Regions from separate parts of the Pseudoalteromonas sp. A3 genome, predicted to be linked through region 1. Evidence: riboswitches for the same ligand, from Rfam matches in the RefSeq annotation. Region 1 holds a riboswitch; the other holds the start of a gene.
What was found. Region 1 has a riboswitch for lysine ahead of dapA (4-hydroxy-tetrahydrodipicolinate synthase). Riboswitches for the same ligand answer to the same signal wherever they lie in the genome.
Positions count from the first base shown of each region.

Region 2: it holds a riboswitch for lysine, as region 1 does, so the genes downstream of both, lysC (lysine-sensitive aspartokinase 3) here and dapA (4-hydroxy-tetrahydrodipicolinate synthase) in region 1, are expected to answer to the same signal.

Region 1 covers NZ_JAPCKL010000011.1:71,299-75,723, forward strand. Annotated here, with positions in the region: gene OIZ54_RS16365 (protein adenylyltransferase SelO) at 1-1,385, opposite strand, end outside; gene OIZ54_RS16370 (DNA-3-methyladenine glycosylase I) at 1,388-2,092, opposite strand; lysine riboswitch at 2,287-2,483, shown strand; gene dapA (4-hydroxy-tetrahydrodipicolinate synthase) at 2,612-3,496, shown strand; gene OIZ54_RS16380 (2,3,4,5-tetrahydropyridine-2,6-dicarboxylate N-succinyltransferase) at 3,512-4,252, shown strand; gene OIZ54_RS16385 (PLP-dependent decarboxylase) at 4,252-4,425, shown strand, end outside.
Region 2 covers NZ_JAPCKL010000001.1:3,882-8,306, forward strand. Annotated here, with positions in the region: gene OIZ54_RS00015 (condensin complex protein MksE) at 1-404, opposite strand, end outside; gene OIZ54_RS00020 (hypothetical protein) at 408-1,679, opposite strand; lysine riboswitch at 1,970-2,142, shown strand; gene lysC (lysine-sensitive aspartokinase 3) at 2,219-3,604, shown strand; gene OIZ54_RS00030 (4'-phosphopantetheinyl transferase family protein) at 3,623-4,366, opposite strand.

The sequences.
Region 1 (4,425 bases):
TAGCCCTTGTCATCTTTACCTGTCTCTTGAAAGCGGGCTAAGTTAGCTGTTTTATCATATGGGTTACTCATCACCGCTAAGAAGTCGCTTAGCAGCTCACTCTCGCCGTGTTGATTATATTGCGCGAGGATTTCTTCGACGATGTGATTACGCGGTATAACCCTTGGGTTAGCCGCTCTCATTAGGTTATAGCTGTTTTCATCACATCTTTTTTGCCATAACTGGGCCCATTGCGTTAATTCATCTGGCACTTTGCCACCCTTTAGTGACTCGGTTAAGGCATCAAAGGTGTTGGTGTAATCGAGCTTATGCTCTTGAAATAACAATAATAACTTACTTACAAGCTCTACATCGTCTTCTTTATAACCTGCTAAGCCTAATTTTTGTGCCCACATTTGATTATATTGCGCGTTAAATAACGTAGAAAACTGATTAATTAGCGGCGTCATTAAACTTACAGCTTGTTCGTCATCTTCATCTATAAGTGGTATTAAGCTCTCGGCTAAACGCGCGCAGTTCCAACTTACAATATTTGGCTGATTACCATAGGCATAGCGACCTTGCTTATCAATTGAGCTAAACACTGTATCAAAATCAAAGGTATTCATCATTGCACACGGGCCGTAGTCGATAGTTTCGCCGCTTATCAAGGTATTATCAGTATTCATAACGCCATGAATAAAGCCTACTCGCATCCAGCTAATAACCAGCGCTAGCTGACTATTTATAACGGCTGCTAAAAAGTCTAAATAGCGCTGAGCCCCAGTTAATTTAATACTTGGGTAATGGCGTTCAATGGCTACATCAGCTAATTTTTTTAATCCCTCTACATCACCTTGAGTTGCTAAATACTGAAACGAGCCAACGCGAATATGGCTACTTGCTAAGCGGGTAACAATTGCGCCTGGTTGCGGCGGATTACGATAAACAGCTTCGCCTGTGCCTACAACAGCCAAACACCGCGTGGTTTTAATCCCTAAGCCGTGCATAGCTTCGCTCATAATATACTCGCGAATAGCGGGGCCTAATGCGCATCGCCCATCGCCTCCTCTTGAAAAAGGCGTGGCGCCTGAGCCTTTTAACTGAATATCCCACAGCTGATTTTTATCATCGCTGATAGCACCCAGTAAGTGCGCTCGCCCATCACCCAAGCGCGGCGAAAAGTGCCCAAACTGATGCCCAGAATAGCAAAGCGCTACAGCATTTACCGGTTGCGGCTCGTTACCAGCAAAAGTACTGGCCCGCAGCGCAGGCTCAACATCAATATTAAACTGCTGTGCTAACGCTTCGTTCCACAGCAGCAATTGCGGGGCAGCAACGCTTGAAGGTTGATCCTCTATTGCAAAGTTATCTGCTATGTCTGTGTATCTTGGCACTAGTTTCATGGTTAATCCTCTGTCTGTTGGCTTATGCCTACGCGATTGTCGCCCACGCTGTAAGCCACAATTAAGCTAAGTTCTTGCAGGCTCAAACCACTTTGCTTTTGCATTTCGTTAAAAAACGCCTGTGCGGCAGTGAGTGATTTTTTAGTTTGCAGGCCGCCATCTATAATTTTGTGCGCTCTTAGGTAACTTTCTACATCTCGCGAAAGTAAAAAAGTATCTTTACCAAGCGCTCTTAAGGCATACGGGCCAGTATTTCCACCCAAACGGGCGCCGTGTTTTTTTAAATATGCCCATAAGCCAATAATGTCATCGCTTGGCCAGTTAGCTACAAACTTGCTAAAACTGCCATGTTGCTGAGCTATTTCGTGGATCATGTAGGCATTTTCAGGAATTGTTTTTACCTTTTTATAATTACGAATAATACGCTCATCAGTTGCTTTTTGCTCGAGCATATCGGGCGGCATCATAAGTAATTTATCAACACTAAACTGCCAAAAAACCTCTCTAAAACCTGGCCATTTACTGTTTATTACCGACCAGTAAAACCCGCTTTGAAATACTTTACGGGTAAACTCTTCAAGCCAGTCGTCGTCACTTAATGCGCTTAATGCTTTTTTAGATAAGGGTTTTGCGAGTAATAACTTAAGCATTTTTTCAGAACCTTTTCGCTCTACTGCTCGCTTATAAATATCGCTAAATTTTTCCATACTTATTAAATACCTCATCACTGCTCATAGGGTTAGTTTACGAGAAAAGCAGCTAATACGTAACCACCCGCATTTTCGATGAACTAATCTGTATCCTGCAACTTGACACCTAGACGGCTAAAATGTTTTAATCGCCGCAATTACCCTATTTAAATTGTATTTTGTTAAACCTTTTGCGGTTAAACAAAATACAAAGGGCTAGAAGAGGTGCGTTATTCAGGTAGCGTATGTTAGGAGCGCAAACTCCAGTGAGCATATGTGAGGGGAATACCGCCGAGAGGTAAACGCTTTTGCGAAGCAATTACTTCGGGCGACTAGGTTGAATCCTAGCGACTGTCACCAATAGCTGTTTTAGAGCAGCTTATTAGTTTGGTGGAGAGCTTCTGGTCTTAAATAATAAGGCCGTGCGCCCTATTATTTTAAGCCCATTCGCTCTTCGAATACTGTTCGAACGACGTTAATGCGGCTCACATCATACAGCCTCCTTAATATCTCGAACACCTTATAGGTTCGTAAGAGATGATTCACAACTTCAATTTAGACGACTACGCACTGTGGACAGCGCTTGTTACGCCGTTTGATCAACAAGGTAATGTTGACTACGACACGCTCACAACACTTGTTAGCGAACAAGAAGCGGCACACAACGGTATTTTACTGCTCGGTAGCACAGGTGAAGGCTTAGCCCTTACGCTTAAAGAGCAGCAAGGCATTGTTGAGCACGTGTGCCAATTAAAACCCAGTGTACCGCTTATGGTTGCTGTTGGTGGTAGTAACTTGGCCCAACAAAAAGAATGGGTTAGCTACTGTAACCAATTACCTATTCACAGCTACTTATTAGGCTCACCTCTTTATGCAAAACCAGGGGCTGTAGGTCAAACACATTGGTACGAAAGCTTATTAAACGAAAGCGCGCATCCGTGTATGTTATACAACGTACCTGGGCGCAGCGGTGTAAGCATTCCTATCGAAACCATTGAAAACTTAAAAGCGCACCCAAAACTGTGGGCTTTAAAAGAAGCCAGTGGCAACATCACCCAATTTGAAGCATACCGACAAGCCGCGCCTAATTTAGCGCTATACAGTGGCGACGATGCACTTATGCCCTACTTTGCCCAAGCAGGTGCAAAAGGCTTAGTTTCGGTTGCGGCCAATGCATGGCCTTTGCAAACACACGAATTTGTAAAGCGCAGCCTAAGCGGTCAACACCCCAATTTATTTGCTCAGTGGACTCGCGCTATTAATAGCCTATTTGCTGTAGCAAACCCTATTCCCGTTAAAGTGCTAATGCACCAGCAAGGGCGTTTAAATAGCCCACTGTTGCGTCCACCTTTAACGCATCTTGAGTTAACGCAAACCGATTGCATTACCACTGCAAACGACACCATTTTATCTTGGCATTAAACACAGGTTTTTATAATGAGCTGGTTAGAACTACTAAATAATTTAGAATCGGGCGCAGTACGCGCAGCATCACAAAACGAAAGCGGCCAATGGGAAGCTAACGTAGAAGTAAAACAAGGCATTTTAGAAGCCTTTAAAAATGGCACTAACACCGAGTTTGCAGGCGGGTTTGTTGATAAGCACAACCTTGCACCACAAGAATTTAGCACTGACGATGGCGTGCGTATGGTACCAGGTGGCACCAGTGTTCGCCGCGGTGCCTACGTAGCTAAAGGCACTATTATTATGCCACCAGCGTACGTAAATATTGGCGCATACATCGACGAAGGCACTATGGTTGATAGCCACGCATTAGTGGGTTCGTGTGCACAAGTTGGTAAAAATGTGCATTTAAGCGCAGCTGTGCAACTTGGTGGTGTACTTGAGCCAATTGGGGCAAGCCCAGTCGTGGTTGAAGACGATGCGTTTATTGGCGCAGGTTGTGTCATTGTTGAAGGCGTAGTGGTTAAAAAAGGCGCGGTACTTGCCCCAGGTGTGCGTTTATCTGCAACTATTCCGGTTTACGACTGTGTTAACGAGCGCCAGCTAGATAAAGGCGAGCCAATTCCACAGTACGCTATTGTAATACCAGGTTCTCGCCCTGCGTCTAACGAATGGGCTCGTGAGCAAGGCCTAAGCATGTCGTGTGCACTCATTGTTAAATACCGCGACGAGCAAAGCGATGCATCGTTATTGCTAGAAGAGGTTTTACGATAATGAGCTTTTTGAGCACGCCTATCAAGGCCGCCGTAAATACACTTACTCAGCAACTTGATACACCTTTTTTTGTTTACGACTTAGACAAACTAAACGCACACCTTACCCGTTTAGTTGCGCAAACCGATGTAAAGCTTTGGTATGCGGTAAAAGCCAATCCGCTTTCTAAGGTT
Region 2 (4,425 bases), on a different contig from region 1:
CGTAAATCTGAGCCAGAAAATATCTCAAGTTGATCAAACAAGTGTTTATTAATTTGCACTAAGGTTTGCATCAGTTCTAAATCGTTTACTTCATCAAATAGGGCACGCATTGGGTCTTTACCCGTATTGGCAAAATGCTCAATTAAAATGTAAATAGTCAGTGCTATAGCACGGGATATTTTCCCCATGTTTGGCGTGCTTTCGTCGCTGGCAAAGTAGTAAAAGCCGCGGCTATCGTGTTTTAAATCGTGGCCAAGGGCGCTAAATAAGGCGCTATAAGATTCTATGTGCTGGTCAAGCTCTTGCCACATTACGTTGTCTTGTTCGCAAATATGGTAACCCGCACCTAATTTTTTATTAATGGCTTGTAGGTGCGTAAGCTCGTCTAAGTTTATATGTGTCATGTGTTACTCGTCTGCCTGTGTATCTGGCTGAGGCGCAGAATTAAATGGGTATAACGAAAAATGCTGGCCGGCAATTTTTACGCGTGTTTTTTCATCGCTTTGGCTAATGTGAATTTCACTGTCGCTGACTAGTTTTTGATATAAAAATAGCATTTCGTCGGCGTCTAATTCTGGGTAGCTTTCATCTAAAAATTGCAGTAATGGCTGGGGCTTTTTACGTTTTTTATTAAAGCGTTTTGCAAAGCTTGTTTTAACATCGTGGTAATCAGGAATGTTTGGCGTAACAAATGCCGGCACGTCTTGTTGCTCTGGGAGCTGGTATTCTTCGTGTTCAAATTCTACCAAGCTTGCCATATAGGCAACTATATGACGCTGCTGGCCAAGCGAATAACGCTGCGCATCGCTTACAAAATTTGGTTGTACCGCGCTTAGCATGTTGTCTACGCCATTTTTACGCACAAGGCCAAGCACTTTTGCTGCCTGGCGGGTAATTAGGTTATTACGGCGTAGCTCTTCGCGCAGTGGCATAAGCATATCGGCACTTTTGCGTAAGCTTTCTCGGCCAACTAAATGCATTTCGAGTATACGAGTACGCAATTGCTCAAGCATACGTTTGTCGCTGTAGGCTTTGCCTGAGCGTTCAATGTGCTCTATTTGCTTACTTATTTGTTGCTCAATAAGTGTAAAACAGGCATGAAAGTCACCGCGAATATCGACCATTTCAAGCATCGGCTCTATGTATTCATCAAAGGCTTCTATTACCGCTTTGTAGCGCTTTTGCAAAGATTGCACCGCGTGATCAGATTTAGCTTGCTCAACAATGTTTAAAATAGCGTTTTCGTTGTGCGCGTAAAGCTTCATTATTTTACGTACCCGATCATCCATAATGCGGCTGTAGCGGCGTAAATCGTCAAAGTCTTCTATTTCGCCGGCATTATCTAATCGGTTTCCTAGGCGTGCTAAATCATCAACCAAAACGCTAATTTCTTGTGCTAAACCTAGGTGTTCTTCTTGTAATAAAAAGGTCGCAAAATCGGCAATGGCGCGGTTTATTTCAAGCTGGGATGATTTAGCCAATGGAATAAGTATATCTTGATTGAGCAAACGATTTGTTTCTTTGTATATGCGCTCGTTTGTCCACGTGGGCTGTTTTTGCTTAATGGCGTTTTGCACGTCTTTGAGGCTAAAGTCGGCCATTTTAAAACGTTTAAATAATAGCTCTAAAACACCCCAGTGTTCGCTAAGGGTATTAAGCAGCTTTTTAGCTGGGATCATAATGCGGTGATACATCCTAGTAATGAGTTAACTACACTTAAAGCAGAGCGTAGTTTTTATATTTTTATAATAAAAAGTACTCGTTATTAACTGGCTTAATTTACACATTTTTTTAGCTGGCGTACAGGCGAGTTACATTAAGCGCTGTAAAAGTAGCCAGCAATGTAAACCCGGGCTAAATTATTCGCGTTATATTAACTAAAACACCTTGACAGCTAGACGTCTAAACGATAACTTTCAAAGCCCCGCTACACAGTGGGGTTTTGTTTTATTAGCCACAGGTTAATACAACATTCAGAAGAGGTGCGATACTTAGGTATTTAATGGTAGGTGACGAACGCCCATAACCATTAAAGAGGGAAGTACTCGCCGAGGAAAACAAGGTTACGTCAACCGTGTTTTTCGGTTTATGGGGCTGAATCCCCAAAACTGTCACCAACTTAGGTGGAGAGCTTCTGGCAGTGGACACATCTTATTTGCATTCCTTTGCCAAGTTCTTCTTGTTTTTTAGCGGTTTGGATACCGCGAAAGGAGACGAAATGACTACCCAATCAGTGCCACAAACAGTATCAGGCGCAAAATCAGATTACATCGTTGCCAAATTTGGCGGAACCAGTGTTGCAAACTTTGAAGCGATGAGTCGCTGCAGCGAAATTATTGTTGCAGATAAAAGCGTACGTATTGTAGCTGTGAGCGCCAGTGCCGGCGTAACTAACCACTTAGTTGCACTGTGCAAACCCGACCTTAGTAAAGAGCAGCGCCAAGCACACATAGATGGCGTATTGGCTATTCAACAGGCTATTTTAGATGAGCTGTCGCTTGATGCCGATTTAGCGGTGGGTTTTAACGAGACGTTAAAAGCGTTTCAAACGTTAGCCCTTGAAACACTCACCACTGATCAACAACACGATGAGCTGCTTAGCTTTGGCGAACGTTTATCGTCTTATTTATTTGCTCAAGTGCTGCGCTTAAAAGGCTTAAATGCAGATAGGTTTGATGTACGCAAAGTGCTTAAAACCGACAGCCAATTTGGTAAAGCAACGCCCGATGTTGCGGCCACTGCACAAGCGGCTAAAAATCTGTTAATTCCGTTATTAGATGAGCAAGTAATAGTTACACAAGGGTTTATTGGTAGTGATGAATTTGGCCAAACCACAACGCTTGGCCGTGGTGGCTCTGACTACAGCGCTGCGTTATTAGCAGAGGCTATTAACGCTAAAAGTGTACACATTTGGACCGATGTAGTGGGTATTTTTAGCACCGACCCACGTTTATGCGCTAAGGCAACGCCAATTGCTCGTTTAAGCTTTGATGAAGCCGCAGAAATGGCGACATTTGGCGCAAAAGTATTGCACCCTGCAACTATTTTACCAGCAAGCCGTAGCCATATTAATGTATTTGTAGGCTCTAGCCGCGAGCCAGAGCGCGGAGGAACGTGGATTGAGCGTGAAAAATCGCAGCAGCCAGGTATTCGTGCCGTTACGCAGCGTAAAAACCAAATATTGCTAACCCTTAAAAGCCCAGAAATGTTATTAGCAAGTGGCTTTTTGGCCCGTGTATTTACCATTTTGAGTGAATTTAATATATCGGTAGACTTAGTTACTACCTCAGAAATTAGTGTTGCCATTACGCTCGATAACGCGCCTAATGCCTCGCGACCTGAGCTTGAGCAAGCGTGTTTAGATAAATTGGCCGAATTTTGTCATGTATCGGTTGAAAACAACTTAACCTTAGTGGCGCTTATAGGCTCTGAAATACAGCTACGCCAGCACGAAATGAACCTAATGAACGTATTAAAAGAGTTTAATATTCGATTAATTTGTCATGGTGCAAGCAAGCACAACTTATGCTTTTTAGTAGAGCAAAGCGAGTCAGATACCGTGGTACAAGCAATACACAGCCGCTTATTAGAAAGCGCTGCTTAAGCTTTTAAAGCCAAGTTATTAAGTATCCAAGTTATTAAGTATAAAGCACCGCCAGTCGGTGCTTTTTTTATGCGCCACGCTTATATCAAACTCCTCATTGGCAACCGTTATGGTGTTACTCGATGCTGTAAGGTTTAACAAAGAAAATTCATCAAATACATTTGGGCTAAGCAATTGCGCTATTGGGCGGCTAGTTGCTTTAGCGAGTGCCTCTTTTAAGGTCCAAATTCTAAAAAAGCTCTGAGCTTGCTCTTTTATAGCCAAAGGGGCGGTAATTAAGGCAATTTCAGCCTTATGATAAAAATGCTTAGCGAGTTTTTCGAATGGGCGTTTTAAGTTTATTTTTTCAATATCAAAGCCAAACTCCGCCTTAGTAACATTAAGTGCAACGCCAACTAAGCCATGCGAGTGCGAAATACAGGTATTTATAACGGTGTGGTTTATATGGAGCTGCAGTTTTGAGCATTTTTCATTAAAGTGGGTGCTCATTTTATTAAGCGGTATGTGTGCGTATTGGGGCTGAGTATGCTTTGCAAGTTGCTTTAGTAATATGCGCGATGCTACATATTCTTGCTTTGCTTGCATGCGTTTACGGCGATTTATAACGCTTAGCTCAAATGGGCTTAGGTATTGGGTTAAATCAAGGTGTTCTACATTTAGTGTGTTGGCATTAAACACTAAAATAGTATTGTTGCTAGGGGATAAATCGCTATAAAAAGAGGGAGCAATACTTAGGGTGTTTTTAAAAAAGTGGTTAGTCATACGCGCTTAAAATAAGTGAGTGCTGTAATTATGAGCGGTTAACAGCGCTTATTTATGCC